Regions from separate parts of the Microtetraspora malaysiensis genome, predicted to be linked through region 1. Evidence: riboswitches for the same ligand, from Rfam matches in the RefSeq annotation. Region 1 holds a riboswitch; the other holds the start of a gene.

The links. A riboswitch is a leader RNA that binds a small molecule or an ion and turns the genes downstream of it on or off. The one in region 1 is predicted to bind S-adenosylmethionine.
Region 2: another riboswitch for S-adenosylmethionine. It lies ahead of thrC (threonine synthase); the one in region 1 lies ahead of ACQP1V_RS01725 (aminotransferase class V-fold PLP-dependent enzyme).

Annotation. Positions count from the first base shown of each region.
Region 1 is NZ_CP191998.1:328,607-343,073, reverse strand. Features, by position in the region: gene ACQP1V_RS01740 (Rossmann-like and DUF2520 domain-containing protein) at 1-358, opposite strand, end outside; gene ACQP1V_RS01735 (SAM-dependent methyltransferase) at 648-1,610, shown strand; gene ACQP1V_RS01730 (cytochrome P450) at 1,594-2,799, opposite strand; SAM riboswitch class IV at 2,920-3,035, shown strand; gene ACQP1V_RS01725 (aminotransferase class V-fold PLP-dependent enzyme) at 3,083-4,354, shown strand; gene ACQP1V_RS01720 (NADH-quinone oxidoreductase subunit D) at 4,417-5,607, shown strand; gene ACQP1V_RS01715 (DUF3180 domain-containing protein) at 5,611-6,060, opposite strand; gene folK (2-amino-4-hydroxy-6-hydroxymethyldihydropteridine diphosphokinase) at 6,080-6,580, opposite strand; gene folB (dihydroneopterin aldolase) at 6,577-6,948, opposite strand; gene ACQP1V_RS01700 (nuclear transport factor 2 family protein) at 6,945-7,364, opposite strand; gene folP (dihydropteroate synthase) at 7,351-8,208, opposite strand; gene folE (GTP cyclohydrolase I FolE) at 8,252-8,839, opposite strand; gene ftsH (ATP-dependent zinc metalloprotease FtsH) at 8,842-10,842, opposite strand; gene hpt (hypoxanthine phosphoribosyltransferase) at 11,107-11,664, opposite strand; gene tilS (tRNA lysidine(34) synthetase TilS) at 11,676-12,662, opposite strand; gene ACQP1V_RS01670 (zinc-dependent metalloprotease) at 12,719-13,843, opposite strand; gene dacB (D-alanyl-D-alanine carboxypeptidase/D-alanyl-D-alanine endopeptidase) at 13,960-14,467, opposite strand, start outside.
Region 2 is NZ_CP191998.1:8,812,926-8,827,392, reverse strand. Features, by position in the region: gene ACQP1V_RS41115 (ABC transporter permease) at 1-38, shown strand, start outside; gene ACQP1V_RS41110 (ABC transporter ATP-binding protein) at 51-1,085, shown strand; gene ACQP1V_RS41105 (ABC transporter ATP-binding protein) at 1,069-2,088, shown strand; gene ACQP1V_RS41100 (S8 family serine peptidase) at 2,106-3,182, opposite strand; gene ACQP1V_RS41095 (SAM hydrolase/SAM-dependent halogenase family protein) at 3,292-4,113, opposite strand; gene ACQP1V_RS41090 (DUF3263 domain-containing protein) at 4,208-4,510, shown strand; gene otsB (trehalose-phosphatase) at 4,536-5,369, shown strand; gene ACQP1V_RS41080 (hypothetical protein) at 5,446-6,042, shown strand; gene ACQP1V_RS41075 (MFS transporter) at 6,020-7,213, opposite strand; gene ACQP1V_RS41070 (alpha,alpha-trehalose-phosphate synthase (UDP-forming)) at 7,279-8,706, opposite strand; gene ACQP1V_RS41065 (RNA polymerase sigma factor) at 8,808-9,359, shown strand; SAM riboswitch class I at 9,505-9,644, shown strand; gene thrC (threonine synthase) at 9,659-10,921, shown strand; gene ACQP1V_RS41055 (MoaD/ThiS family protein) at 10,960-11,235, shown strand; gene ACQP1V_RS41050 (cold-shock protein) at 11,596-11,799, shown strand; gene groL (chaperonin GroEL) at 12,232-13,857, shown strand; gene ACQP1V_RS41040 (DUF4190 domain-containing protein) at 13,920-14,467, opposite strand, start outside.

The sequences.
Region 1 (14,467 bases):
GCAGCGCCCCCGCCTCGGCCGCCGGATCGAGCACGGCCAGGCCGTACGCGCCGCTGGCGTGGACGAGGAGCTTGCCGCGCAGGTCGGCGCCGGTCGCGGCCAGCCCGGACACCAGGTCGGGCAGCACGTCGTCAGGAACGGTGAGGAGCACCAGGTCGGCGCACCTGAGCACGTCCTCGGGCCGGCTCAGCTCGACACCGAGCCGCTCCGCGGCCCGCCTCCTGGACGAGTCGGAGACCCCGCTGGCCGCGACGATCCTGTGGCCCGCCTGGGCGAGCGCGGCCCCGAGGACCGAGCCCACGCGTCCTGCGCCGAGCACCCCAACGGCAAGCCGCCCGGGGCGGTCACCTGTATCCATGACGCCTCCCTCCGGCCCAGCGTAACGGCGGCGGGTACCGCTCCGCCGCCGTGCCCATAGCGTTTGACGGCCTCGCTGCGCTCGTATCTATTTGCGCTCGCTGTGTCTATTGGCCTCGCTCCGCTCGGCAGGCTCGGAGCGCCTTGAGGCGATGCCTTCCCTTGTCGCTCGGAGTCGCTCCTCAGTCCAGACACCGCCGCGCCCCTCGCGTGCCTCGTACCCCCCGCAGATCTTGCCCTGATCGGCCGCCGCCTAATACCCCGCCCGTAGGGCGGTAACGTCGGTCGGCGTGTGGGTCACCTGGCGGGAGGCGACGCGGCGGGCGCTGTACGGCGACGGCGGTTTCTACCTGCGCGAACGGCCCGGCCAGCACTTCCGCACGTCGGTCCACGCGTCGCCGGCCTTCGCCGAGGCGGTGCTGCGCCTGCTCGGGGAGGTGGACGAGGCCCTCGGGCGCCCTCCGGCGCTCGATCTGGTCGACGTCGGCGCGGGGGACGGCGCGCTCGCCGGGTCCGTGCTCGCGCTGGCCCCGCCCGAACTGGCCGGTCGGCTGCGGGTCACCGCGGTGGACCTGTCGCCGCGCCCCGACGGCCTGGACGGCCGGGTGGCCTGGGCGCCGGCCGTACCGGACGAGGTGACCGGGCTGATCTTCGCCAACGAGTGGCTCGACAACGTGCCGGTGGACGTGGCGGAGCTGACGCCGGACGGGCCGCGCCTGGTTCTGGTGGATCCGCGGACCGGCGAGGAGCGGCTCGGGCCCGCGCCGGACGAGCGCGACCTCGCCTGGCTCGCGCGCTGGTGGCCGCTGCGAGCCGCGGGCGACCGCGCCGAGATCGGCCGCCCCCGCGACGAGGCGTGGGCATCCCTGTTCGTACGGCTCGCACGCGGGACCGCGGTCGCGGCGGATTACGCACACCCTGTGGACGACCGCCCGCCGGCCGGGACTCTGGCCGGCTATCGCGACGGCGGCGCGGTGCGTCCCGTGCCGGACGGGTCGTGCGACATCACGGCGCACGTCGCCCTGGACGCGTGCGCCGCGGCGGGAGAGCGGGCGGGCGCGCGGGCGACGACGCTGACCACGCAGCGCGCGGCCCTACGGCGGCTGGGCGTCACCGGAGCCCGGCCGCCGCTCGCGCTCGCGCACACCGACCCGCTGGACTACCTGCGGGCGCTGCGACGTGCCTCCGAGGAAGCCGAGCTGATCGACCCGGCCGGGCTCGGAAGGTTCGGCTGGCTCAGCCAGTCACGCTGACCTTGAGCGACTCGAGGCCGCGGATGATGTAACCCGGCTTCCAGACGGGCTCCTCGACCAGCTCGATCGTCTTCGCCGTGTCAAGCAGCGCCGAGAAGGATTCCACCAGCTCGACCCGGGCCAGCGGCGCGCCCAGGCAGAAGTGGATGCCCGCGCCGAACGAGATGTGCGGGTTGTCCACCCGGCCGATGTCCAGCCGGTCGGGGTCGGCGAAGACCTCGGGGTCCCGGTTGGCCGAGCCGAAGAGCAGCCCGACCTCCACCCCGCGCGGGATGGTGACGCCGCCGATCTCGATGTCCTCGAGCACCCACCGCTCGAACATCTGCAGCGGGGTGTCCCAGCGCAGCAGCTCCTCGATCGCCGTGGGCATCAGGCTCCGGTCGTTCCGCAGCCGCTCCAGCTCCCCGGGGTTGCGGAACAGGGACCACCAGCCGTTGCCGGTGACGTTCACCGTGGCCTCGTGGCCGGCGTTGAGCAGCAGCACGCAGGTGCCGATCAGCTCGTCCTCGGTCAGCCGGTCGCCGTCGTCCACGACCTGGGCGAGCGCGGAGATCAGGTCGTCGCCCGGGCGCTCCTTGCGCGCCGTGGCCAGCTCGCGCAGGTAGTCGGCGAACTCCTTCGCCGCGCGTACGGCGGTGTGCTGGGCCTCCAGCGAGGGGTTGAGCTCGTACATGCCGCAGATGTCGGCGGACCAGGGCCGGAGCAGGTGCCGGTCGGCCTCGGGCACGCCCAGCATCTCGGCGATCACGGTCACCGGGAGCGGCTCGGCCACCTCGGCGAGCAGGTCGCCGCCGCCGCGCTCGACCAGCCCGTCCACCAGTTCCCTGGCGATCTTGCGGACCCGGGGGCGCAGCGCCTCGACCATCCGGGGCGTGAACGCCTTGGACACCAGCCGCCGCAGGCGGGTGTGGACGGGCGGCTCGACGTCGAGCATGCCGGCCCGGACCACCCGCCAGAAGGGGTCCTGGAACTCCGGTTCGGGTTCCCGGCCGAACGCCTCGTGCGAGGCCACGTGGAGATAGGAGCGGCCCAGCCGCCGGTCGCGCAGCAGCGCGTTGACGTCGGCGTGGCGGGCGATCAGCCACTGGCCGGTCGGCTCGAAGAAGCTGACCGGGTTGTTCTCCCGCAGGTCGGCGTAGACGCCGTGCGGGTGGGCCACGAACTCGGGATTCCAAGGATCAAACTTCACAAAGCAACCATACGGAGCATTTCCCCTGGTCGCATCACCTGGACCCCCGCCACAGACATCACATTTCGGGCAAGTGTCGCCTTGCGACGCCGGGGTGCGGGTGGGCTATAGTGCCGCACAGGTCATGAGTGCCAGCGCAAAGCCCCGGCTTGCTGGCCGGCAACCCTCGCGTCCGCGGCGGGGTGCCCCGGGTGAGGACCAGGTCCGGCGCGAGGCGCGCCGGGCAAGCGCGGGCTCCGCCATCGACGCCACGGCCGGGGTCCCTGACCCGAGGAGGCCGTCCTTGTCCGTCCTGTTGCTCCCCGCCGCCACCCCCGCCGCCCCGGCCCGGCCGATCCCCGCCGTCCTCGGCGCCGACCTCCAGGTGCCGGTCAAGGGCGGGCGGCTGGTGCCGTACGCGAATCTCGACTACGCGGCGAGCGCGCCGTGTCTTGAGCCGGTGAGCGCCGCCGTCGCCGCCGCGCTCCCGGCCTACTCCAGCGTGCACCGGGGCGCCGGATACGCCTCCCAGCTCACCACCGAGAGGTACGAGCGGGCGCGGCACACGGTGCGGGCCTTCGTCGGCGCCCGCACCGACGACGCGGCGATCTTCACACGCAACACGACCGACGCGATGAACCTGCTCGCCCGCTGCCTCCCCGAGGGGACCACGGTCGTCGTCTTCGACACCGAGCACCACGCCTCGCTGCTGCCCTGGCCCAACGTGGTACGGCTCGCGCCCCCGGCCTTCCCCGGCGAGGCGATCCGGGCCGTGGACGAGACGCTGGCCGAGATCGAAGGTCCGGCGCTGCTGGTCGTCACCGCCGCCTCCAACGTGACCGGCGAGCTGTGGCCGATCGCCGGGCTGGCGCACATCGCGCACCGGCACGGCGCCCGCATCGCCGTGGACGCCGCCCAGCTCGTCCCGCACCGGCGGCTCAACCTGGCCGCGCTCGACCTCGACTATGTGGCGTTCTCCGGGCACAAGCTCTACGCGCCCTTCGGCGCCGGGGCCCTGATCGGCCGGCCCGACTGGCTCGCTGCGGCGGAGCCGTACCTGCTGGGCGGGGGCGCGGTCACCTCCGTCGGCGCGGACGGCGAGGAGACGCTGTGGAGCGACGACCCCGAGGTGCGGCACGAGGCCGGCACCCCCAACGTGCTCGGCGCCGTCGCCCTCGCCGCCGCCTGCGACGCGCTGACCGCGACCGGCTGGACCAGCCTCGTACGCGAGGAGGAGCGGCTGGTCACCCGGCTGCGCGCCGGCATCGCGGGCATCGAGGGCGTGCGTGAGCTGTCCCTCTGGGGTCCGGACCACCCCAGGGTCGGCATCGTGTCGTTCACGGTGGACGGCCTGACCGCCCGCGAGGCGGCCGAGGCCCTGTCCGCCGACTACGGCATCGGCGTACGGGACGGCAAGTTCTGCGCCCACCCGTTCGTCCGCCACCTGCTCGGGACGTCCGACGGCGGCTGCGAGGACGGCACGGCCAGCGCCGTACGCGCGTCGATCGGGATCGGCACGACGGACGAGCATGTGGACCGGCTGATCGAGGCGCTGCGCGCCCTCGCCACACAGTGAACGGGCGTTTCCTCCTGAAACACACATTCTGAACCGCGTCCAGGCGTGGGAGCATGGGCCGTATGACAGGAGAGCCTCGGGCCGCGGGCGCGTTCCAGGAACGCGTGGTGGGCGTCGGGTCGGGCGCGGGAGCGGTCGCGCCCCGTGAGCTGGCCACCGAGGACATGGTCCTCAACATCGGACCGCAGCACCCCTCGACGCACGGCGTGCTGCGGCTGCGGCTCACCCTGGACGGCGAGCGCATCGTCGCCGCCGAGCCCATCATCGGCTACATGCACCGGGGCGCCGAGAAGCTGTTCGAGGTGCGTGATTACCGCCAGATCATCGTCCTGGCGAACCGGCACGACTGGCTGTCGGCGTTCGCCAACGAGCTGGGCGTCGTGATCGCGGTCGAGCGGATGCTCGGCATGGAGGTCCCGCGCCGCGCGATCTGGGCACGCACTCTGCTGGCCGAGCTCAACCGGGTGCTCAACCACCTGATGTTCCTCGGGTCCTATCCGCTGGAGCTCGGCGCGATCACCCCGGTCTTCTACGCGTTCAACGAGCGCGAGACGCTGCAGCACGTCATGGAGGAGATCTCCGGCGGCCGCATGCACTACATGTTCAACCGCGTCGGCGGCCTCAAGGAGGACCTGCCGCTCGGCTGGCTCGACCGCACCGCCCGCGCCGTCGCCGACGTGCGGCGCCGCCTTCCCGACATCGAGAACCTCATCTCCGGCAACGAGATCTTCCTCGCCCGGACCAAGGGCGTCGGCGTCCTCTCCCCCGAGACGATCATGCAGTACGGCGTCAGCGGGCCGATCGCCCGCGCCTCCGGCGTCGACTTCGACCTGCGTAGAGACGAGCCCTACCTCGCGTACGGCGAGCTGCCCGTCCAGGTGGTTACCAGGACGGCGGGCGACTGCCACGCCAGGTTCGAGGTGCTGCTCGACCAGGTCAAGGTCTCCCTCGATCTGGCGGACGCCTGCCTGGAGCGGCTGCGGGAGCTTCCGCCCGGCCCGATCAACCAGCGGCTGCCGAAGATCCTCAAGGCCCCCGAGGGCCACACGTACGCGTGGACCGAGAGCCCGCTCGGCATCAACGGCTACTACCTGGTGTCCCGGGGCGAGAAGACCCCGTGGCGGTTGAAGCTGCGCAGCGCGTCGTTCAACAACATCCAGGTGCTGCGCGAGATCCTTCCGGGCAACCTGGTGGCCGACATGATCGCGATCCTCGGCTCGATGTTCTTCGTCGTCGGAGACATCGACAAGTAACGGTCAGGTGTGGTCCTTCGGCTCGCCCGGCACCCGGCAGCAGTGTTCGAGGAAGAGCGCCGCGCAGATCAGCACGACGCACGAGGCGAACGAGCCGCCCGCGACGAACGCGTCCTGCCGCGGCTGGGGCAGGTCGAGCAGGTTCAGCACGTGGAACACGAAGCCCGCGAACACCCCGGCGAACGCCGCGCCCGTGTGCGCGGTCGCCTTCGCCAGGGCGGCCAGCCGGGCGACGGCGAGCGGCTCCGGCGGCTTGGTGCCCGGCCTGCGACGGATCCTGGCCCGGGTCAGCCAGCCGGTGTAGCCCTCCCCGAGCGCGAGCAGCAGCAACGTCGGGATCGCGCTCCAGGGCACCGTCGGGAGGACCGAATAGGTCTTCTGCAACAGGCCCCAGGTGATCAGCGCGAACACCGCCACCAGGCCGACCAGCACGCCGGGGTTGCTGGGCTTCACGCGGGCTCCTCGAACGACATCAGGCGGGGGGCTCCAGGGAGAGGTCCTCGCGCGGCCGTACCCCGGTCTGGTCGAGCTCGGCGAGCAGGTCCGCCACCGCGCCGCGCCCGGGGATCGTCGCGTCCGGGTCGGCCCGCGACCAGGGGACCAGCACGAACGCCCGCTCGTGCGCCCGGGGGTGCGGGAGCGTGAGCTCGGGGTCGTCCGACACGATGCCGTCCACCATGATCAGATCCACGTCCAGCGTGCGCGGCCCGTTGCGCACGAGGCGCACCCGGCCGAAGGCCTTCTCGACGCCCTGGGCGCGTTCGAGGAGCGTCCGCGCGTCCAGCATGGACTCGGCCACGACGACCGCGTTGAGGTAGGGCCCCTGGTCGGGCCCACCGACCGGGTCGGTCTCGTAGACGGGGGACACGGCGACGAAGGTCAGCCCCGGAGCGTCGAAGAGAGCGTCGAGCGCCCCCTGGAGGTTGTCCATCCGGCGGCCGAGATTGCTGCCGAGCGCGAGCACCACCCTCATGACCGCCCCCTCCTGATGGTCACCACCACGTCGTCGAACGGCAGCGGGATGGGCGCGGCCGGCTTGTGCACGCTCACCTCCGCCTCCTCGACCAGGTCGTAGGAGAGGCAGACGGCGGCCAGACGCTCGGCGAGGGTCTCGATGAGATCGACCGGCTCACCCTCGACCGTCTCGACCAGGCGTACGGCCAGCGCACCGTAGTCGACGGTCTTGGTCAGGTCGTCCCCGGCGGCGGCCGGCGCGGTGTCGAGGAACAATGTCGCGTCGACCACGAACTCCTGGCCCAGCTCGCGCTCGGCGGGCAGGACGCCGTGCCGGCCCCGCGCCCGCAACCCCACCAGACGGACGCTGTCCCTTGGGCGGCTCACTCTTCCTCCTCCTCGTCCTCGCTCTGCAGGACGGGGGAACCGTGGTAGAGCCACAGACGCCAGCCCTCGGGCGTGCGGACATAAGTGCTGGTCGCGACCACCCGGCCGGCGGCGAACCCGGCCTCGTCGGTGTCCGCTGCGGTCAGGATGTTCTCCGCGCAGGTGAGCACGGCCACGTCACCGAGCACAGAAGTGCACACGTCGGTCAGCACGAACTGGATGTACGGCGTGTTCGCCATGATCAGAGCCCACGAACGCAGCACCTCGGCCCGGCCGCTGAGCATGGGCCAGCCGGGGTGGACGCACATCGCGACCCGATCGCCCGCGTCCTCGACCCAGATCTCTGACATCCGGTCCAGGTCGCCGCTCTCGATCGCGTCATAGAACTGCTGGTTGAGCTCCTCAACGGCCTTCATCGGCTGCCTTCCAGGCGGCGGCCACGCGTACGGCGTCCGCGTTGGGCCCGACCTGGTGGACGCGGACGCACCAGGCGCCCTCGCGCGCGGCGAGCGCGGTGACCGCCAGTGTGGCGTCGTCGTTGCGGTCAAAGGGACGCGGTCTGCCCTCGGCGTCCGCGAGCAGCCGTCCGAGGAAGCGTTTGCGCGACGCGCCGATGAGCACCGGGTGCCCCAGCTCGTCCAGCCGGCGGATGCCGGCCAGCAGCGCCCAGTTGTGCTCGGAGTTCTTGGAGAAGCCGAGCCCGGGATCGACGACGATCTGCTCCTCGCGCACGCCCTCACCGAGCACCGAGTCGACCCGCTTGCGCAGCTCCTCGACCACCTCGGTGACAACGTCGCCGTACATGGCGCGGCTTTCCATGTCGTGGCTGTGGCCCCGCCAGTGCATCACGACGTACGGCACACCCGTCGCGGCGACGACCCGGGGCATCGCCGGATCGGCCAGGCCCCCGCTCACGTCGTTGACGAGGGCCGCGCCCGCCTCGACGGCCGCCTCGGCGACCTCGGCCCGCATGGTGTCGACGCTGACCGTCACGCCCTCCTGCCGGAGGGCGCGGATCACCGGCTCGACCCGGCGCAGCTCCTCCTCCAGAGAGACGCGGGCGGCGCCGGGGCGGGTGGACTCGCCGCCGACATCCACGATGTCCGCGCCCTGGGCGACCAGCTCCAGCCCGTGGGCGACGGCGGCGTCCAGGTCGAACCACTGCCCGCCGTCCGAGAAGGAGTCGGGGGTCACGTTGACCACGCCCATGACCAGGCAACGCCCGGGGGCGGGCATACCGGACACGTGGTGTGTGGTCATGCTTCCCTCCTCTTCCGTGACGGAGGTGAGAACGGAATCCGGATCAGTTGCGCCCGAGGATCAGCGACATCGCCTCGGCCCGCGTGCTCTCGCTGGTGCGGAAGTCGCCCCTGACCGCGGAGGTGATGGTCTTGGCCCCCGGCTTGCGGACTCCGCGCATGCTCATGCACATGTGCTCGGCCTCGATCACGACGATCACGCCGCGCGGTTCGAGCACCCGCATCAGCCCGTCGGCGATCTGCGACGTCATCCGCTCCTGGACCTGGGGGCGGCGGGCGTAGACGTCCACCAGCCGGGCCAGCTTGGACAGCCCGGTGATCTGCCCCTTGGCGTTCGGCGTGTATCCGACGTGAGCCACACCGTGGAAGGGCAGCAGATGGTGCTCGCAGGTCGACATGACCTCGATGTCCTTGACCAGCACCATCTCGTCATGGTCCGCGTCGAACATCGTGGTGAGCGCGTCCTCGGGCCGCTGCCCGAGGCCGGCGAACTGCTCGGTGTAGGCGCGGGCGACCCGGGCCGGGGTGTTGCGAAGACCGTCCCTGTCGGGATCCTCGCCAATGGCGAGGAGGATCTCCCGGACGGCCTTCTCGATCCGGCCCTGGTCCACCTGGTGGGGCTCCACCGTCACAGTCAGGCCTCGTCCTTCTGCGGCGCCTGCTCGTTCATCCAGGGTGCGGGGCTGCCGGCGGGCAGAGCCTGCCCGTTGCCGTTCGCCCGCTCCTTCGGCGTGATCACCGGCGGCCGGTCGGACGGGAGGCGCTTGCCGTATCCGGCGTAGGAGGGACGCTTCTCCTTGACCTGGATCGGCGCGAAGACCTGGAGCACCTGCTCGCGGGAGAGGGTCTCCTTCTCCATGAGTTCGAGCACGAGGTTGTCGAGCACGTCACGGTACTGGACGAGGATCTCCCACGCCTGGTCGTGCGCGGACTCGATGAGCCGGCGGACCTCTTCGTCGATCGTGGAGGCGATCTGCTCGGAGTAGTCGCGCTCGTGGCCCATCTCGCGGCCGAGGAAGACCTCGCCGTTGCCGCTGCCGAACTTACGGGCGCCGAGCTTCTCGCTCATGCCGTACTCGGTGACCATGCGGCGGGCGATGGAGGTGGCCTTCTCGATGTCGTTGGAGGCGCCCGTGGTGGGCTCGTGGAAGACGAGCTCCTCCGCGGTGCGGCCGCCCAGCAGCATGGCGAGCTGGTCCATCATCTCGGACCTGGTCGCCAGGAACTTGTCCTCCATCGGCAGCGTCATCGTGTAACCGAGGGCACGGCCGCGGGACAGGATCGTGATCTTGTGAACCGGGTCGGAGTTGGGCAGCGCGTGCGCGACCAGGGCGTGACCGCCCTCGTGGTACGCGATGATCTTCTTTTCCTCGTCGGACATCACGCGGGACTTGCGCTCGGGGCCCGCCATCACGCGGTCGATGGACTCCTCAAGGGTGTTCATCGAGATGAGCTTCTGGTCCTGACGGGCGGTCAGCAGCGCCGCCTCATTGATCACGTTGGCGAGGTCGGCTCCGGTGAAGCCCGGCGTCCGCCGCGCGATGACGTCGAGGTCGACGTCCTGGGCGAACGGCTTGCCGCGCCCGTGGACGCGGAGGATGCCCTTGCGGCCCTCCAGGTCGGGGCGGTCGATGACGACCTGACGGTCGAAGCGGCCGGGACGCAGCAGCGCCGGGTCGAGGATGTCGGGCCGGTTGGTCGCGGCGATGAGGATCACGCCGCCCTTCACGTCGAAGCCGTCCATCTCGACGAGGAGCTGGTTCAGCGTCTGCTCGCGCTCGTCGTGCCCGCCGCCGAGACCGGCGCCGCGGTGGCGGCCCACCGCGTCGATCTCGTCGATGAAGATGATCGCCGGGGCGTTCGCCTTCGCCTGCTCGAACAGGTCGCGCACACGGGAGGCGCCGACACCGACGAACATCTCGACGAAGTCGGAACCCGAGATCGAGTAGAACGGCACTCCCGCCTCGCCGGCCACGGCCCGGGCGAGCAGGGTCTTACCGGTGCCGGGCGGGCCGTACAGCAGGACGCCCTTGGGGATCTTGGCGCCGATCGCCTGGAACTTGGCCGGGGCCTGCAGGAACTCCTTGATCTCCTGGAGCTCCTCGATGGCCTCGTCGGCGCCCGCGACGTCGGCGAACGTCGTCTTGGGGGTGTCCTTGGTGATCAGCTTCGCCCGCGACTTACCGAAGTTCATCACCCGGGAGCCGCCGCCCTGCATCTGGTTCATGATGAACAGGAAGATCAGGACGATGATGATGATCGGCAGGAAGCTGACCAGCAGGCTGACCAGGAAGTTCTCCCTGGGGACCTCGACGGTCCAGCCCTTGGAGGGGTTGGCCTTCGCCAATGCCTCGGTCAGCTGGACGCCCTGGCCCTGCACCCAGGGGGCCTGGATGCGGTCGACGGACTTGCCGGCGACATCGATCGGCTTCAGCAGCGTCAGCTCGACGCGCTGGTCTTTGTCCACGACCGTGGCGTTCTTCACGTTGCCCTGCTGGATCTGCTGGACAACAGTAGAAGTATCAGCTGTGGCGTAATTGCCGTCACCGTTGAACATCGTGGTGACGAGCAGGAGAAGCACGACGATGCCCAGGATCCACAGTAGTGGCCCACGTGTAAATCGCTTGAGATCCATCCGTTGCGGAACCCCGGCGGGCCCGTCCCTTCCTGACCAAGGCCTGGCCCCGGGCGGAACCCGGGTCGCGGCATCCCTCGCCGCTCCTACTGACTACCCGCAGGTAACCGAATGGCACCCCGCAGATATCCGAAGGTACACCGGGCCGCCGCATGCGGTAACTGCAAGAGCGGCTCCGGCTTTACCTTTCCAACGTACGTCACGCAATCCGTGTTCCCTACCTGGGAGCGGATCGCCTCAGCACAAGAGGACTTCGCTCAGGGCTTACTCGCCGCCGTATACATGCGGGGCGAGGGTGCCGATGAACGGAAGATTGCGGTACCGCTCCGCGTAGTCGAGCCCGTAACCGATCACGAACTCGTTGGGAATGTCGAACCCGAGATACGTCACGTCGATCGGGACCTTGACCGCGTCCGGCTTGCGAAGCAGCGCGAAGATCTCCAGCGACGCGGGGTTGCGCGACTTCAAATTGTTCATCAGCCAGGAGAGCGTGAGCCCCGAGTCGATGATGTCCTCGACGACGAGCACGTGGCGGCCCTCGATGTCGGTGTCGAGGTCCTTCAGCACCCGCACCACGCCGGACGACTTCGTGCCCGCGCCGTACGAGGACACGGCCATCCAGTCCATCTGCACCGGAACGTGCAACGCCCTGGCGAGGTCGGCCATGACCATGACCGCACCCTTGAGGACGCCGACGATCAGCAGGTCCTTACCGTCGTAGTCGGCGTCGATCTGGCCGGAAAGCTCCTTGATCTTCGCTTGGAGCTCGTGTTCCGGAATGAGGACGCTCAAAAGGTCCTTGCCCATGTCGGCAGCATCCACCTGCGGATTCCTTACGCGAGGTTGTTCCCAGTAGCAAATATCAGGGTGCCATAGCGCCGGACCGCTCCCACCCCCCCGGGTAGATCGACCCGCTTCTGCCCCCGCCAGGCCGTGAGCAGCCGCTCCACCTCGTCGATGTGCACCGCGGCCAGCGCGGACGCGGGCGCGCCCGCCTCGACGGCGGCCCGCTGGATCACCCTCCGCCGGACCGCCCCCGGCGCCTTCTCCAGAACGGCCACCGCCAGCGGCGCCCCCGGCCCGGTCCGCGATTCCGCCAGCACGGCGTCGGCCCACTCGTCCAGGGCGTCGGCGTCGTCGCGGCACAGGCGGGCGGTGCGGGCGAGCGCCTCCGCGACGCCCGGCCCGAGCGCCGCCTCCAGGACGGGCATGACGTCGTGCCTGACCCTGACCCGGGTGAAGGCGGGATCGCTGTTGTGCGGGTCGTACCACGGTTCCAGGCCGAGCGCCGCGCACGCCTCCTCGGTCCTCGCCCGGCTCAGCCCGAGAAGCGGCCTGCGGTACAGCCCGGACACCGCGGCCATCCCGGAGAGCGACCGGGTGCCGCTGCCGCGCGCCAGCCGCAGCAGCACCGTCTCCGCCTGGTCGTTCAGCGTGTGCCCCAGCAGCACGGCCGTCGCCTCCAGCCGCCGGGCGGCTTCCGAGAGCGCCGCGTAGCGGGCCTCGCGGGCCGCCGCCTCCGGCCCGCCCTCGGTACCCACGGTGATCGGCAGGGCCAGCGCCGGGTCGAGGCCGAGCTCCGGCGCGAGCCGTACGAGATCGCGGGCGCGGGCCGCGGAGCCGTCCTGCAGGCCGTGGTCGACGGTCAGCAGCCCCGCGCGCAGGCCCATGCGGGGCGCGGAGAAGCCGAGGGCCGCCGCGAGGGCGAGCGAGTCCGCGCCGCCGCTGCACGCGGCCAGCACGAGCGCCCCGGCGGGCAGGTCCGCGAGCGCCAGCCGTACGGCACGGCGGACGTCGGCGACGGCGGGATGGGGGCCCATGAGGCCATTGTGTCCGCCGCGTGGCCGTACGGAGAAAACGCCGGGTGTTGTGGGGGTCAGGCGCCGGGACCGGCGGCCTCCGCGCCGGCCGAGGGGTCCCGGGGCGGCGCGTTCTCGGGCGAGGCGAGCGAGTGGGTGCCGAGGACCCGGCTCATCCACGCCTGGGGAGCGGTGATCTCCTCCTTGGTCGGCAGTGTCTCGGGTGACGTCCAGACCCGGTTGAAGCCGTCCATCCCCGCCGTCTCGACGACGGTGCGGACGAAGTGGGAGCCCTCGGCGTACTGCTTCATCTTGAGCTCGATGCCGAGCAGGCGCCGGATGAGCTGGTCGATGCGCGACCCGCCCTCTCGGCGGCGCTGGAACCTGGCCCTGATCTCGGCCACCGACGGGACGACAGACGGGCCCACGGCGTCCATGACGTAGTCGCCGTGCCCCTCGACCAGCGTCATCACCGCGGTGACCCGGTCGAGCACGGCCTTCTGCTCGGGGGTCTGGATCGCCTCGATGAGGTTGCCGTCGCCTCCCTTGATCGCGTCGGCGACCGCGTCCGAGGCGGCGCGCAGCCGTTCGAGGAGGGTCGTCAGGTCCATGTCGGAGGCGAGCAGGAAGTCGGTCATCTGGGTCCGGACGTACTCGCGGAGCCAGGGGACACCGGTGAACTGCACCCGGTGGGTCTCCTCATGGAGGCAGACCCAGAGACGGAAGTCACGGGCGTTGACCCCCATCTCGCGCTCGGTGTGCACGATGTTGGGCGCGACCAGGGTGAGCCGCCCCGTCGGCGCGCGGCCGTCCGGGTCCGGCGGGAGGAACAGCTCGTACTGCCCGAGCACCCGGGAAGCGAGGAACGCCAGGACGGCGCCCACCTCGACCCCGGTGATCCGGGAGCCGACCGCTCCGACGATCGCCGGCATGTTGGGCGACACCTTCTGGGTCAGGGGCTCGAAGACCACCTTGAACCCGTCCACGTTCGCCCGAATCCACCCCGGCCGGTCGACGATGGTCGCCGCCTCCGGCGGCGCCGAGTCGATGCGGGTGAAGTCCCGAACGTGCCCCTCGGCCTCGCGGGACAGCCGCCTCAGCTCGGCGACCGCCTGTCTGGCTTCTTCCCGGCTCACCTGTGGCCCCGGGCGCACGAGGCGCACGCCGGTCGCTACGGCCAGATCCCAGTCGATCACCTGCATACAACCACCGTACGTTCTCCCCCCACGCCATGCGCGCGAGGGGCGCGCCTCCTCGGCTCCGGCTCGCGGGGTGTCCACGTGCCTTGGCCGGGTCGGTCAACGTCCGCGACAGCGCTCTAGCTCTGGGCGACGATCGTGGCCAGGCGGTCGAGAGCGCCCACGGCCGCCCAGGGATCGGGCACGTCGTCGGCCATGAAGGCGAAGGCGAGAAGCCGCCCGTTCGCGGTGGAGGCGACCCCGGCGAGGGTGTTCACTCCGTTGAGCGTCCCGGTCTTGGCCCGGATCAGCCCGGCGCCGGCCTCGGATCCCGGCCGGTCGTAGCGGTTGTGCAGGGTGCCGGTGAAACGGGCGATGGGCAGCCCGCTGACCAGTGAGTGCAGGTTCGGGTTGCCCGGCTGCGCGGCGAAGGCGAGCACACGGGCGAGCGCGGTCGGCGTGATGCGGTTCCTGATCGACAGGCCGCTGTTGTCGGTGATCGTGATGTCCTTGTCGAGGCCGAACCTGGCGAGGACCCGGTGGACCGCCGCCGTCTGCCCGGCGAAGGTGTGCGGGAACCCCTCCTTGATCGCGACCTGGCGGCCGAGCGCCTCGGCGAGGTCGTTGTCGCTCATGGTGAGCATCCGC
Region 2 (14,467 bases), 660 kb from region 1:
AAGCCGTGCGCGACGCACTCGACCCCAAGCTTCGCTAGGAGGCACGTACCGTGACCGAAGTGCTTCCCGAGAGCAAGAGCAGCAAAGGCACTTACGGCGGGGCGCTGCTCGAGGTGGACAACCTCCACGTCGAGTTCCACACCCGGGCCGGTGTCGCCAAGGCGGTGAACGGTGTCACCTACAGCGTGAACGCGGGGGAGACGCTGGCCGTGCTGGGCGAGTCCGGCTCCGGCAAGAGCGTCACCGCCCAGACCATCATGGGCATTCTGGACATGCCGCCCGGCAAGATCGCCAGTGGGGAGATCCGCTTCCGCGGGACGGACCTGCTGAAGCTCCCCGAGGAGGAGCGGCGGAAGGTCAGGGGCGAGGGCATCGCCATGATCTTCCAGGACGCCCTGTCTGCGCTCAACCCGGTTTTCCCGGTCGGCTGGCAGATCGCCGAGATGTTCCGCATCCACCGTGGCATGTCCCGGGCCGACGCCAAGAAGAAGGCGATCGAGCTCATGGACCGGGTCCGCATCCCGGCCGCCAAGGAGCGGGTGAGCGACTATCCGCACCAGTTCTCCGGCGGCATGCGCCAGCGCATCATGATCGCGATGTCGATCGCGCTCGACCCCGAGGTGCTGATCGCGGACGAGCCGACCACCGCCCTGGACGTGACGGTGCAGGCGCAGATCATGGAGCTGCTCGCCGAGCTCCAGCGCGAGAGCAACATGGGGCTGATCCTGATCACCCACGACCTCGGCGTCGTCGCCGACGTCGCGGACAAGATCGCCGTCATGTACGGCGGGCGGATCGTGGAGAACGCCGAGGTCCACGATCTGTACCGCAACCCGGCACACCCGTACGCGAAGGGCCTGCTGGAGTCGATCCCCCGGGTCGACCTCAAGGGCCAGGAGCTGTACGCGATCAAGGGGATGCCGCCCAACCTGCTCGACATGCCCACGGGCTGCGCGTTCCACCCCCGCTGCCCGTACCGGCAGGAGAAGTGCGTGACCGACGTTCCCCCGCTGCACACGATCAGCGGCACGCGCAGCAGCGCCTGCCACTTCTGGAGGGAGGTCCTCGATGGCGACGCCCAGTGAGGTCGTGCTCGAAGTCCGTGACCTGGTCAAGCATTTCCCGCTGACCCAGGGCATCCTCTACAAGCGGCAGGTCGGCGCGATCAAGGCGGTCGACGGCGTCTCCTTCGAGCTGCGCCGCGGCGAGACGCTCGGCGTCGTGGGCGAGTCGGGGTGCGGCAAGTCCACCCTGGCCAAGCTCCTGATGGCGCTCGAACGCCCCACATCGGGCAAGGTCCTGGTGAACGGCAAGGACATCACCACGGCCAAGGGCGCCGAGCTCAAGCACATGCGGCGCAACATCCAGATGGTGATGCAGGACCCGTACACCTCGCTGAACCCGAGGATGACGGTCGGCGACATCATCGGCGAGCCGTTCGAGATCCACTCGGAGGTCGTGCCGAAGGGTGACCGGCGCAAGCGGGTGCAGGAGCTGCTGGAGGTCGTGGGTCTCAACCCCGACCACATCAACCGCTACCCGCACCAGTTCTCCGGCGGCCAGCGCCAGCGCATCGGCATCGCCCGGGGGCTCGCCCTCCAGCCGGAGATCATCATCTGTGACGAGCCGGTCTCCGCGCTCGACGTGTCGATCCAGGCCCAGGTGATGAACCTGCTGGACGGGCTCCAGAAGGAGTTCAACCTCGCGTACATCTTCATCGCCCACGACCTGTCGGTGGTGCGCCACATCTCCGACCGCGTCGCGGTGATGTACCTGGGCAAGATGGTCGAGGTCGGCACGGACAACCAGATTTACGACCGGCCGAGCCACCCGTACACGCAGGCGCTGCTGTCGGCCGTGCCCGTGCCCGACCCGGAGGGGCGCGAGCAGCGGGAGCGGATCATCCTGCAGGGTGACCCGCCCTCGCCGGCCAACCCGCCGTCGGGCTGCCGGTTCCGTACGCGCTGCTGGAAGGCGCAGGACATCTGCGCCGAGCAGGAGCCGCTGCTGGAGATCCGCGCGCAGTCGGGCGACCACCCGACTGCCTGCCACTTCGCCGAGGCGTCGGACGTCGTCCACGTGAGCTGACGCCGCCGCTCCACGGGTCACAGACGCCCGGCCGCCTCGATGGCGCGCCGGGCGTTTGCCATTCCCGTCCCGTACGCGTCGTCGCGGCCGCCGGGCGGCCGGAGGGAGGCACCCTGCTGGAGCGCCCGGCGCACGTCCCGGGCGGGCAGGTCGGGGTAGCGGGAGCGGATCAGCGCGGAGACGCCGGCGACGAGGGCCGCGGCGGCGCTGGTCCCGTCCGCCGTCACGTAGGAGTGGTCGCCACGGGCGCTGACGATCTCCGTGCCCGGCGCCACCAGGGAGAGGTAGCGCTGCCGGTTGGAGAAGGGCGCGGGGCGCAGCGCCTGGTCCACCGCGCCGACCGCGATGACGCCGGGATAGGCGGCGGGGAAGTTCCTGCGGTTGGCCCCCGCGCCGTCGTTGCCGGAGGACGCGATCAGCACGACCTGGCGGGACAGCGCGTACCGCACGGCACGCTCCTCGGCCGGCGAGCCCCGATAGGCGCCGCTGCCGCCGCCGAGCGACATGCTGATCACCTGCGCGCCGTGGTCCACGGCGTATCGGATGCCCCGGGCGACGGCGTCGCGGCAGGTCGTGCGCGCCGCGTCGGTCCACCGCGGGTCGTCGTCGTCCAGGGTGACCTTGATCGAGAGGATGCGCGCCTCGGGGGCGACGCCGAGCACGCCGTAGGAGCGGCTCGGGCCGTGCCCGCGCCCGGCGATCAGGGCGGCCATCGCGGTGCCGTGCTTGCCGGACGCGTCCCGCGGCGCGCTGCCGTCCGCCTTGCCGCCCGTACTGGCGCTCGGCCCGGCGCCGGTTCCCGCGTCGCAGGACGGCCCGGCCCCGGGCGCGGACGCCGTGCCGGTGAAGTCGGGGCCCTGAACGACCGCTCCGGAGAGGTCGGGGTGCCGGTCGTCGACGCCGGTGTCCAGTACGGCGATCGTGACTCCGGCGCCGCGCGTGGTCTGCCACGCCGTACGGACCTCCATCGCCTGGAGCGGCCACTGGCGGGACCGGATCGTCGTGCCGAGGTTCTCCGAGGGGCCGGCCGCGCCGGTGAGCAGGAAGGCGGCCAGCAGGATCGGCACGACGCAGAGGAGCAGCGCCGACCTCATGGCCGTGTCGGTCCTCCTCCCCGGGACGGTGGATCAAGGAGGCCGATTCTCGCACGATCCGCCCGCCGGGGCCGTGACTTCCGTGAACGAACGGTCGCTTTCGGTTATGTCAGGATGGCGCCTTATGCGGCTGCGGCGACAGCCGTACGTGCGCGCCCGGGGGCAGTCCGAGCCGCTCGGAGGCGTCCCCGGAGTTGACGGCGAGCGCGACGAGCCCCGCCGAGTCGGTGAACGCGACCAGGTCGCCCGGCGGGACCGTCGCGAACGTCTCGCGGTACGGCACGACGAGCTGGCGCCTGCCCAGCCAGACGCCGAGCGTGTCACCCGGACGCACGTTCAGGGCGGCGAGGTCCGCCCCGGTGATGGAGAGCTGCACGTTGCCGTGGCGGTCCACCGACAGCACCTCGCCCTCGACCACGCCGTCCCGCATGCGGGAGGTGGGCGCGGGCAGCGAGACCAGCCCGAGGACGTCGATCCGCGGGCCGACGTCGGACGGCCGGCGCCCGGCGCACAGATGCGCCGCCACGGGCGCGAAGATGTCCCTCCCCGGGAAGGTCGGCGAGACCGGCGTGAGGAACAGCTCCTCGTTGGCGAGTTCGTAGGCCGCCTCCGCGCCGCCCGCCGCGTGGACCGCCCAGGACAGCACGCCGTTGTCGGGGCCGAGGAACACCCGCCCGCCCGCCTCGATCGCGATGAGCCGGCGGTTGCCGCCCATGGCCGGATCGACGGCCGCGACGTGGACGCCCGCGGGCAGATAGGGCAGGGTCTGCGCCAGGATCGCCGCTCCGCGCCGCACGTCGCCCTCGTGCACGAGATGCGCGACGTCGATGATCCGAGCCTGCGGGGCTATACCGATGATCACTCCGTGGCACGCGGCGACGAAACCGTCTTCCAGCCCGTAGTCGGTGAGGAGCGTGATAACTGAGGTCACACCAGGTGACATTACGTCCGGCTCTCGGCTCTGAACACCCCGCCATACCGCGACTACCATGAGGGCGGGCCACAAGCCCGCTGAGGAGGAGAGCATGGATACTGCGCCGGTAGGCGGCGAAGGTCCCGCTCCCGAGAACGCCCCCCGACCTCAGGCACTCTCGGATCGCGATCGTCAGGTGCTCGCGTTCGAGCGCCAGTGGTGGCGCTACGCGGGAGCCAAGGAACAGGCCATCCGGGAGACCTTCGACATCTCCGCGACCCGTTACTACCAGATCCTGGGCGAACTGATCGACCGGGTCGAGGCGATGGAGCACGACCCGATGCTGGTCAAGCGCCTGCGTCGGATGCGGGCCGCGCGTCGGCGCGATCGCGCCGCCCGTCGCCTGGGCCCTTGAGCGTTTTGGGGGTATGTAGCCCGTCATGTCAGATGAGACGACGCCCGTCGAGGCGCTGATCAGGACCGAGACCGGGCGCGCCGGGCTGGCCGCCGTGCTGGAGGACCCCTCCGGCGCGGTGATCGGCCTCGACTTCGACGGCACGCTGTCGCCCATCGTGTCCGACCCCGCGTCCGCCCGGATCCACCCCGACGCCCCCGCCGTGCTCGTTCGGCTCGGCGAGCTGGTGCGCTCGGTCGTCATCGTGACCGGCCGCCCGGCCCTCCAGGCGCTCGCCCTCGGTGAGGCGTCCGACGGCCCGTCCCTCGCCGACGTGCCGGGGCTGGTCGTCCTCGGCCACTACGGCATGGAGCGATGGGAGCGCGGCGAGGTCACCGCGCCGCCCCCGCCGCCCGGCCTCGACCGCGTACGGGCCGAGCTGCCCGCCGTCACACGAGGCTTTGACGGCGTCCTGATCGAGGACAAGGGCCGGGCGGTGGCCGTGCACACCCGGACGGCGGCCGACCCCGAGGGAGCGCTGCTCGCGCTCAATGAGCCGGTGGCGAAGCTGGCCGCGGCCTCCGGGCTGATCGTCGAGCCGGGGCGGCTGGTCCTGGAGCTGCGGCCGCCCGGCATGGACAAGGGGCGGGCCCTGCGCAAGTTCCTCGCCGAGCGTGCGGCGCGCTCCGTCATGTTCTTCGGGGACGACCTCGGCGACATCGCGGCGTTCGACGCGGTGGCGACCTGCGGCCTGCCGGGGGTGCGGGTATGCAGCGGCTCGGCCGAGGTCACCCGGCTGGTTGAGCACGCCGACGCCGTCGTGGACGGCCCCGAGGGCGTCGTACGGTTCCTCGGCGCGCTCGCGTCCAGCGTCGGCTGACCTCCGGATCGGGGCGGCCCACTCGCGAAACCGGCTGAAATCAAACTGCAAACGTCGGTCTCTACGCTTTTCCCCCATGGGGAGAAAAGCACTTTCAATGGTCCTGGCCGGCCTCGCCGGCGCCGCCGTACTGGCCGCTCCTTCGGCGGCGTCGGCGACGGCCTCTGCCACCCAGAGCCTGCACCTGCGCAACGGGCTGACACTACGGATCCCGAGTTCGTGGAAGGTGTACACGGTCGACAAGGACTGGACCCGCGTGGTGACCGGCTCGTGCCCGACGGCGGGCACGAACAGGTTCGGCTTCCGCGACTCGGAATGCCACAGCTTCTGGGTGCTGGGACCGAAGGCGATCGAGATCGGTCGCGAGTACTTCGACGCGTACACGCCGGAGAGCCCGTTCTATCCAGGCAGCGACGTGGGGCCCTGCGTGTACGACAAGAAGCTGTGGCTCGGCCGGATGAGGCCCGCGGGCAAGGGACTGGCCCCGATCGGCCGCGGCCACCAGGCGTACTACCGCGCCTGGTCCGCCACGTGCGTCACGCCGAACACATCCAAGGTCAAGGGGGGTTTCACCCAGCGCGAGTGGTACCTGCCCACGTCGAAGATCCTTTTCGTCGACCAGTGGAACACGCCGGGCCTGTCCGCGATCCTCAAGCAGGCGACCTGGAGCTGAGGATCCCGCCGCAGGCCAGCAGGATCAGCGCGGGGACGAGCAGGAACGCCGTGTGCGTGCCGAACCCGTCGCCCAGGGCGCCGAGGACGAACGGCCCGCCTCCGGAGCCCAGGCTGCCCCAGATCGACGCGGCCCCGGACGCCGCGTCGGGGCGGCCCCCCGACGCGGCGATGACCCGCGACAGCGCCAGCGGGAAGTGGACCGAGATGCCGAGACCGCTGAGCGCCAGCCCGGCGTAGGCCACCGGGACCGCCGTGGCCGTCCAGAAGATCGTCCACCCGGCCAGGGTCACCGCGAGCGCGCCGAGCAGTACCGCCGAAGCCGGGTGGCGCAGCGCGAGCCGGGCGCCGCCGAACCGCCCGGCGGCGACCCCGGCGAGCATCGCGGTCAGCCCCGTGGTCGCCTGGGCCGCCGTGAGACCGGTCCGCTGGGCGAGGAGCTCGGCGGCCCACAGGTTGAACGTGAACTCCAGGGCCACACAGCACAGCAGGACCGCGCCGGCCACGTGGAAGCGCCGGCCGTACGGTCGGCGCGGCGCCCCGGCGGACGGGGCCGGCGCCGGCCCCGGCCCCGGCGCGGGGGCGGGGGCGGGGGCGGGGGCGGGCACCCAGACCCGGCCCATGGCCAGCGCGAGGACCGTGGTCGCGACGACCGGGATGTAGAGGGCCGCGCGCCACCCCAGCGCGGAGTCGGCCGCCAGGCTGAACACGTACGAGACGGCGATGCCGGAGGTGACCCCGACGGCGTTGGCCTCGCTGATCGCGGCGGGCCCGGCGGCGCCGTGGTGGTCGCTGAGGACCGCCATCGCGGCGTACAGGGACACCGAGGCCGATGCGCCGGCCAGCAGGTAGCCCAGCAGCGTCACGGGCAGCGCGTGGCCGAGCGCCACGGTGACCACGCCGATGTTCATGCCCGCGAGACCCGCCCATGTGGCGGCCCGCCGTCCGAACCGCGACGTCAGCGCGGGCAGGGCCAGCCCGGCGGCGATCCCGCCGACGGCCATGGTGGTGCCGTGCAGCCCGGCGGCGGCCTGGGAGACGCCGAGTTCTGCCCTGATCAGGGGAAGCGCGGCCGCGAGCCCGTAGAGGTACGTGGCGAAGGTGGCGAGCTGGAGGTAGATCAGCCAGGTGGGCCGATCCCTGGTGAGCCTGGCTGCCGCGACGGTTGTCATGCCCTGATCCCTGCTTTCCTGGGAAACGCCGGCAGACCGTATCACCTGCGATCAGCGGCCGACAGTCACGACAAAACGCTGAGTTGCTCCTCCAGCCACAGCCGGGGCGGGAGCGCGGTGGCCGCCGCGCGGAGCCGGGCGCACCGCTCCCTGCGCTCGTCGTCGGGCATGATGAGCGCCTCGTGCAGCGCGGCCGCGGTGCCCGAGATGTCGAAGGGGTTGACCAGCAGCGCGTCGGCGCCGAGCTCGGCGGCGGCCCCCGCCTCCCGGGAGAGCACCAGCGCGCAGTGCGGCGACAGGATCGGGCCCTCCTTGGCGACCAGGTTCATGCCGTCGCGGATCGGGTTGACCAGCAGCACGTCGGCCAGCCGGTACGCGGCGAGCGAGCGGGGGTAGTCGTCGTGCACGTTGAGGATGAGCGGGTCCCATTCGTCGGTGGCGTAGGCGTCCTCGATCTCCTTGGCGCACCGCTGCACGGCCGCCGTGTACTCGCGGTATTCCGGCAGGTCGTGACGCGAGGGGTAGGCGAAGGCCAGGTGGACCACCTTGCCGTGCCACTCGGGATGCTCCGCCAGGAACTCGCGGTAGGCCATCAGGCCGCGGACGATGTTCTTGGACAGCTCGGTGCGGTCGATGCGGACGATGAGCTGCCGGTCGCCCACCTGCTCCCTGAGCGCGGTCAGGCGCGACTCCACGTCCGGCTCGGCCGCCCTGGCCCGCAGGGCCGCGCCGTCCACGCCGAGGGCGTGCACCCCGATGCGCGTCGTCCAGCCCTCGTACGTGACCGTACGGGCGGCCCGGTCCACCCGCGCGCCCAGGATGGCGGCGCAGCAGTCCATGAACGCGTCCGCCCAGCGCGCGGTGAGGAACCCGGCGTGGTCGGCCCCGAGGATGCCGCACAGCACCTCGGCGGCGACGTCGTCGGGCAGCAGCGAGAAGTACTCGGGCGGGGCCCAGGGCGTGTGTGAGAAGTGGGAGATGCGCAGGTCCGGCCGCTCGTTCCGGAGCATGGCCGGAGCCAGCGTGAGGTGGTAGTCCTGGATCATCACCTTGGCGCCGTGCGCGGCCTCCTCGGCCAGGGCGCGGGCGAACGCCCCGTTGTACTCCTGGTAGGAGGCCCACTCCCGGCGGAAGCGCCGGTCGAAGACCGGGCTGGTCGGGGTGTTGTAGAGCAGGTGGTTGACGAACCACAGGGTCGAGTTCGCGATCGCGTTGTAGGCGCGCTGGAAGGTCGCCGGGGGGATGTCGAGCATCCGCAGCCGCCCGGTGTCGTATCCCGCCTGGTCGAGCCGCCCGCCCGGCGCGAGCCGGGCGGCGCTGCGGTCGCCGTCGGAGAGCGCGGCGCAGACCCAGAGCATGTCCGAGCCCTTGAACGCCTCGGACAGTCCGGACACGAGGCCGCCGCCGCCGCGGCGCATGGTCAGCGCGCCGTCGTCCGACAAGGTGAACGCGACGGGCCCCCGATTGGAGGCGATCAGCACGTTGCTGCTCATTACACCCGACCCTACCGGGCGGGACCAGAGAAAATCCTGATCGTCGCCAATAGGATGTAAAGGAACCGCGGGCTCCCCCGCGAGGCGGGATGAGAACAGAGATGGCACTGGACGAGACGACCGAGAACCTGGCCCGATCGGCCGCCCAGGGTGATCACCGGGCTCTCGGCGAGCTGCTGCGCCGGATCGAGCCGGACGTACTGCGGCACTGCGAACGGCTGCTGCCGTACCGGCAGGACGCGGAGGAGGCCGCGCAGGACACCCTGCTCGCGGTGGCGCGCAACATCGGCAGGTTCGAGGGCCGGGCGAAGTTCAGCACCTGGCTGCACATCGTGACCGCCAACTGCGCCCGCACCACCTACCGCTCGCTGAAGCGGCGGTCGTCGGAGCAGGCGGAGGAGCTGCCGGAGCAGCGTCCCGACCCGCGCCGGGTCAGCGTGATCGCGGGCTCGCGGCTCGACCTGCTGGACGCGATGGAGGCGCTGGAGGCGGAGAAGCCCGACCTCGCCCAGGCGCTGGTCCTGCGCGACATCTGCCAGCTCGACTACGCCGAGGTGGCCGAGCAGCTCCGCATCCCGCTCGGCACCGCGAAGTCCCGCATCCATCAGGCGCGCAAGTACGTGCAGACGGCCCTGGGCGAGGCGTACGGCTGATCGTCTTGCCTGATAGTGCGGTTGGTCTCAAATGGTGAGACGCCGGATCGGACGCCGGGGACGACAAGGTACAGTGCTAGGAAACGTCCCCGGATGATCAAGCGGGGCGCCGCCCGCGGGTCCCCGCCGGGTCACAACTGAATATTGCTCATCCAGAGGGGTGGAGGGACCGGCCCTGCGAAGCCCCGGCAACCTTCCCGGTGTCCGTACTCGTGACCACGAGGCCGGCCGGGACAGGTGCCAATTCCGGCTCGTGGCCAGGGTGGTCACGAGCGAAGATGAGGGAAAGGCCTCGCTTCATGGCGCTCGCAAGCACTGCAGACACCACTCTCGACTTCGGTCCCGCCTCCGCCCTTTCCTGTCGTGAATGCGGCACCCGCTACGAACTCGGCCCGATCTTCGCCTGTGTCGAGTGTTTCGGGCCGCTTGAGGTGGCCTACGACTTCGGCCCGGTGACCCGCGAGGAGATCGCGGCCGGCCCGGCCAACATCTGGCGATACCGCAAGCTTCTCCCCGTCCCCGTGAACGTCGAGACCCGGCCGAATCTCCAGCCCGGCTGGACCAAGCTGGTCAAGGCCGACACCCTCGCCGGCGAGCTGGGCCTCCGCTCGCTGTACGTCAAGGACGACTCGGGCAACCCCACCCACTCCTTCAAGGACCGGGTGGTGGCGATCGCCCTGGAGGCCGCGCGCAACTTCGGCTTCCACACCCTGTCCTGCTCCTCCACCGGCAACCTCGCCGGAGCGGTCGGCGCCGCGGCGGCCCGCGCCGGGCTCGACTCGTGCGTGTTCATCCCCTCCGACCTCGAAGCGGCCAAGATCACCATGGCCTCCGTTTACGGCGGCCGTCTGGTCGCCATCGACGGCATCTACGACGAGGTCAACCGGTTCTGCTCGGAGCTGATCGGCGACGAGCTCGGCGAGAAGTGGGGCTTCGTCAACGTCAACCTCCGGCCGTACTACGCCGAGGGGTCCAAGACGCTGGCGTACGAGATCGCCGAGCAGCTCGGCTGGCGGATCCCCGACCAGATCGTGGTCCCGGTGGCCTCCGGCTCCCAGCTCACCAAGATCGACAAGGGTTTCCGTGAGCTGATCAAGCTGGGACTGGTCGAGGACAAGCCCTACCGCGTCTTCGGCGCCCAGGCCGAGGGCTGCTCGCCGGTCTCCGGCGCCTACAAGGCCGGACACGACGTGGTCCAGCCGGTCAAGCCGGACACCATCGCCAAGTCGCTGGCGATCGGCAACCCGGCCGACGGGCCGTACGTGCTGGACATCGCGCGGCGCACCGGCGGCGCGGTCGAGGACGTGACCGACGGCCAGGTGGTCGAGGCGATCCGGCTGCTGGCCCGCACCGAGGGCATCTTCGCCGAGACGGCCGGCGGTGTGACCGTCGGCGTGCTGCGCAAGCTCACCGAGAACGGCCTGCTCGACCCCGAGGCCGAGACCGTCGTGCTCAACACCGGCGACGGGCTGAAGACGCTCGACGCCGTCGCGGCCGAGGCCCGGCCCGCCGCGGTCATCCGCCCCTCCCTCGCGGCATTCCGTACGGCTTTCGCCAACTGACCGCGTTTTACCGACGAAGCAACGAAAGCGAGCGAAAAATGAGCGTATCTGTGCGGATTCCGACGATTCTTCGCACGTACACGGGTGGAGCCGCGGAGGTGTCCGGCGAAGGTGGAACCCTTCGCGAGGTGCTGCAGAAGCTCGACGCCGACTATCCCGGCATCGGCGCCCGCATCCTCGACGAATCGGGTAAGATTCGGCGTTTTGTCAACGTTTATGTCGGTGAAGAGGATGTCCGTTTCGTCGAGGGGCTGGACACGGCGACCCCCGACGGCATCCAGATCTCGGTCATCCCCGCGGTCGCCGGCGGCTGACCGCCCGCGCCCTCGCGACACCCACGTGCCAGGCGCGGCACGTGGGTGTTTGCATGTTGACGTGCGGTTCTGGCTAATGGTGCTTAATGTGGACCTTATGGCGATTAGTGCAATTCTCAACTAACCAATGGTTAACCGAATATTGTCCTGATCCCGCTTTGGGCGAACGCCAAGAACGAGTTTGGGGATTGACTCTGTTGCCCTACGGCTTGACACGGGTATGGTCGAGGACGATCGACGTAACCGGGGGCCTCTTCGGTGAAGGCGGTCAGCACTGGTCTCGGTGTCTTCATTGAGATCAGGTGTTATGGATCGCGCGGGAATGGGCGTGATCTCCAGCCCAGCAAGAGGAGTCGGAAAGTGGCGCAGGGCACCGTCAAGTGGTTCAACGCGGACAAGGGCTACGGCTTCATCGCGGTAGACGGTGGTAAGGACGTGTTCGTCCATTACTCGGCAATCGTGATGGACGGGTACAAGGCCCTGGAGCAGGGGCAACGGGTGGAGTTCGACATCACGCAGGGTCAGAAGGGTCCGCAGGCCGAGGCCGTGCGCACCGTCCTTTGATTCGAGGCGGCATCTGGCGGTGCTTCGGCGGAGCACCGGCGTGGGGCCCGGTTCGCGTGGGGCGAGCCGGGCCTTCGCGTGCCCGGCGGCGCGCCCTGCGCGGGGCCTTCGGGTCCCTCGGTGTGATCCTGAAGCCGGCCCTCGCGGTCGTCGTACGACGGTCTCGCGGCTCCGCGTGGTGGGACCGTCCGTACAGGCGGGGTAGATCCATGATGCGCGACGTGCGAAAAAGCGATGCGGCCAGCTCAGGCCCGTTGCAGCTTGCACTCACATGGGTAGAGTGCTAAACAGTTCGTTGGCACTCTGATGTCGAGAGTGACAGAAACACCGGGATCGAGGCGATGGGGTCTGCGAAGGGAATGCGGGCCCGATGCCGTCGCGGGCGTCGGCTCGGTCCTCGCAAGCCACCCTGCAACTGGGAGGTCTAGCCTTATGGCAGCCAAAATGATCGCGTTTGACGAGGACGCCCGGCGCGGTCTCGAGCGCGGTATGAACCAGCTCGCTGACGCCGTGAAGGTGACTCTCGGCCCCAAGGGCCGCAACGTCGTGCTGGAGAAGAAGTGGGGCGCCCCCACGATCACCAACGATGGTGTCTCCATCGCCAAGGAGATCGAGCTCGAGGACCCGTGGGAGAAGATCGGGGCCGAGCTCGTCAAGGAAGTCGCCAAGAAGACCGACGACGTCGCGGGTGACGGCACCACCACCGCCACCGTGCTCGCCCAGGCTCTGGTACGCGAGGGCCTGCGCAACGTCGCCGCCGGCGCCAACCCGATGTCCCTGAAGAAGGGCATCGAGGCCGCCGTCGAGCGCGTCAGCGAGGAGCTCTCCAAGCTGGCCAAGGACGTGGAGACCAAGGAGCAGATCGCCTCCACGGCCACCATTTCCGCCGGCGACGCCCAGATCGGCGAGATGATCGCCGAGGCGATGGACAAGGTCGGCAAGGAAGGCGTCATCACCGTCGAGGAGAGCAACGCCTTCGGCCTCGAGCTTGAGCTCACCGAGGGTATGCGCTTCGACAAGGGCTACATCTCGGGCTACTTCGTCACCGACCCGGAGCGTATGGAGGCGGTCTTCGAGGACGCCTACATCCTCATCGTCAACTCCAAGGTCTCGGCCAACAAGGACATGCTGCCGCTGCTCGACAAGGTCGTGCAGGCCGGCAAGCCGCTGGTCATCATCGCCGAGGACGTCGAGGGCGAGGCCCTGGCCACCCTGGTCGTCAACAAGATCCGCGGCCTGTTCAAGTCCGTGGCCGTCAAGGCTCCCGGCTTCGGTGACCGCCGCAAGGCCATGCTGGGCGACATCGCCATCCTCACCGGTGGCCAGGTCATCAGCGAGGAGGTCGGTCTCAAGCTCGAGAACGCCACCCTCGACCTGCTCGGCAAGGCCCGCAAGGTCGTCATCACCAAGGACGAGACCACGATCGTGGACGGCGCCGGTGACGCCGAGCAGATCGCCGGCCGCGTGAACCAGATCCGCGCCGAGATCGACAACACCGACTCCGACTACGACCGCGAGAAGCTCCAGGAGCGTCTCGCCAAGCTGGCCGGCGGCGTGGCCGTCATCAAGGCCGGCGCGGCGACCGAGGTCGAGCTCAAGGAGCGCAAGCACCGCATCGAGGACGCCGTTCGCAACGCGAAGGCGGCCGTCGAGGAGGGCATTGTCCCCGGCGGTGGCGTGGCCCTGCTGCAGGCCGGCGCCAAGGCGTTCGACAAGCTCGAGCTCAACGGCGACGAGGCCACCGGTGCCGCGATCGTCCGCAAGGCGCTCGAGGAGCCGCTGAAGCAGATCGCCGTGAACGCCGGCCTCGAGGGCGGCGTCGTGGTGGAGAAGGTGCGCAACCTCACCCCGGGTGAGGGCCTCAACGCCGCCACCGGCGAGTACGTCAACATGTTCGAGTCGGGCATCCTCGACCCGGCCAAGGTGACGCGCTCCGCGCTGCAGAACGCCGCCTCCATCGCGGCTCTGTTCCTCACCACCGAGGCCGTCATCGCCGAGAAGCCCGAGAAGACCCCGGCCGCTCCCGCCATGCCCGGCGGCGGCGACATGGACTTCTGAGCCTGCTCGTCCACAGAGAAGGGCGGTTCCCGCAGGGGAGCCGCCCTTCTCTGTGTCATGGGCTAGGTGCCGCTGCTCCCGGGGGCGACCTTCTCGGTGAGCTTGCCGCCCTTCACGTCGACCACGAGGCACTTGACCGAGGGGTCCCGCTTCCAGGAGGAGGCGTCGGGCGGATAGAGGGAGAAGCTGGCGAGCCGGTCGAGCTTCGGGCTGTCCGCCAGGATGCGTGCCAGCCGTTTCTCGCATTCGGACGTCGCCTTGTCGCCCGCCGCGTCCGTGCCCGGCCACGCGTCGACGGACAGGACGAACTGCGTGATCACCTCGGCGTCGTGCGGTTCGGAACACGGCGTGGCGGTGACGGTGTATGAGACCTTGCCGTCGGCGATGCCGTTGAGGCAGTCGCCCTCCCGCAGTTCGGTGACGTCCATGATGCCGCGGCCGGTGATCTCGCCGGAGTCGTCCCGCTTCACCGACGTCATCAGGCCGAGGGCCATGATGAGCGCGAGGAGCAGCACCCACACGCCGGAGACCGCGAGTCCCGCGACGGCGAAACCGCGGCCCTGCTCGCGCCGCTTCTTGATCTGCACCAGGGCGATGACGCCGAGGATGA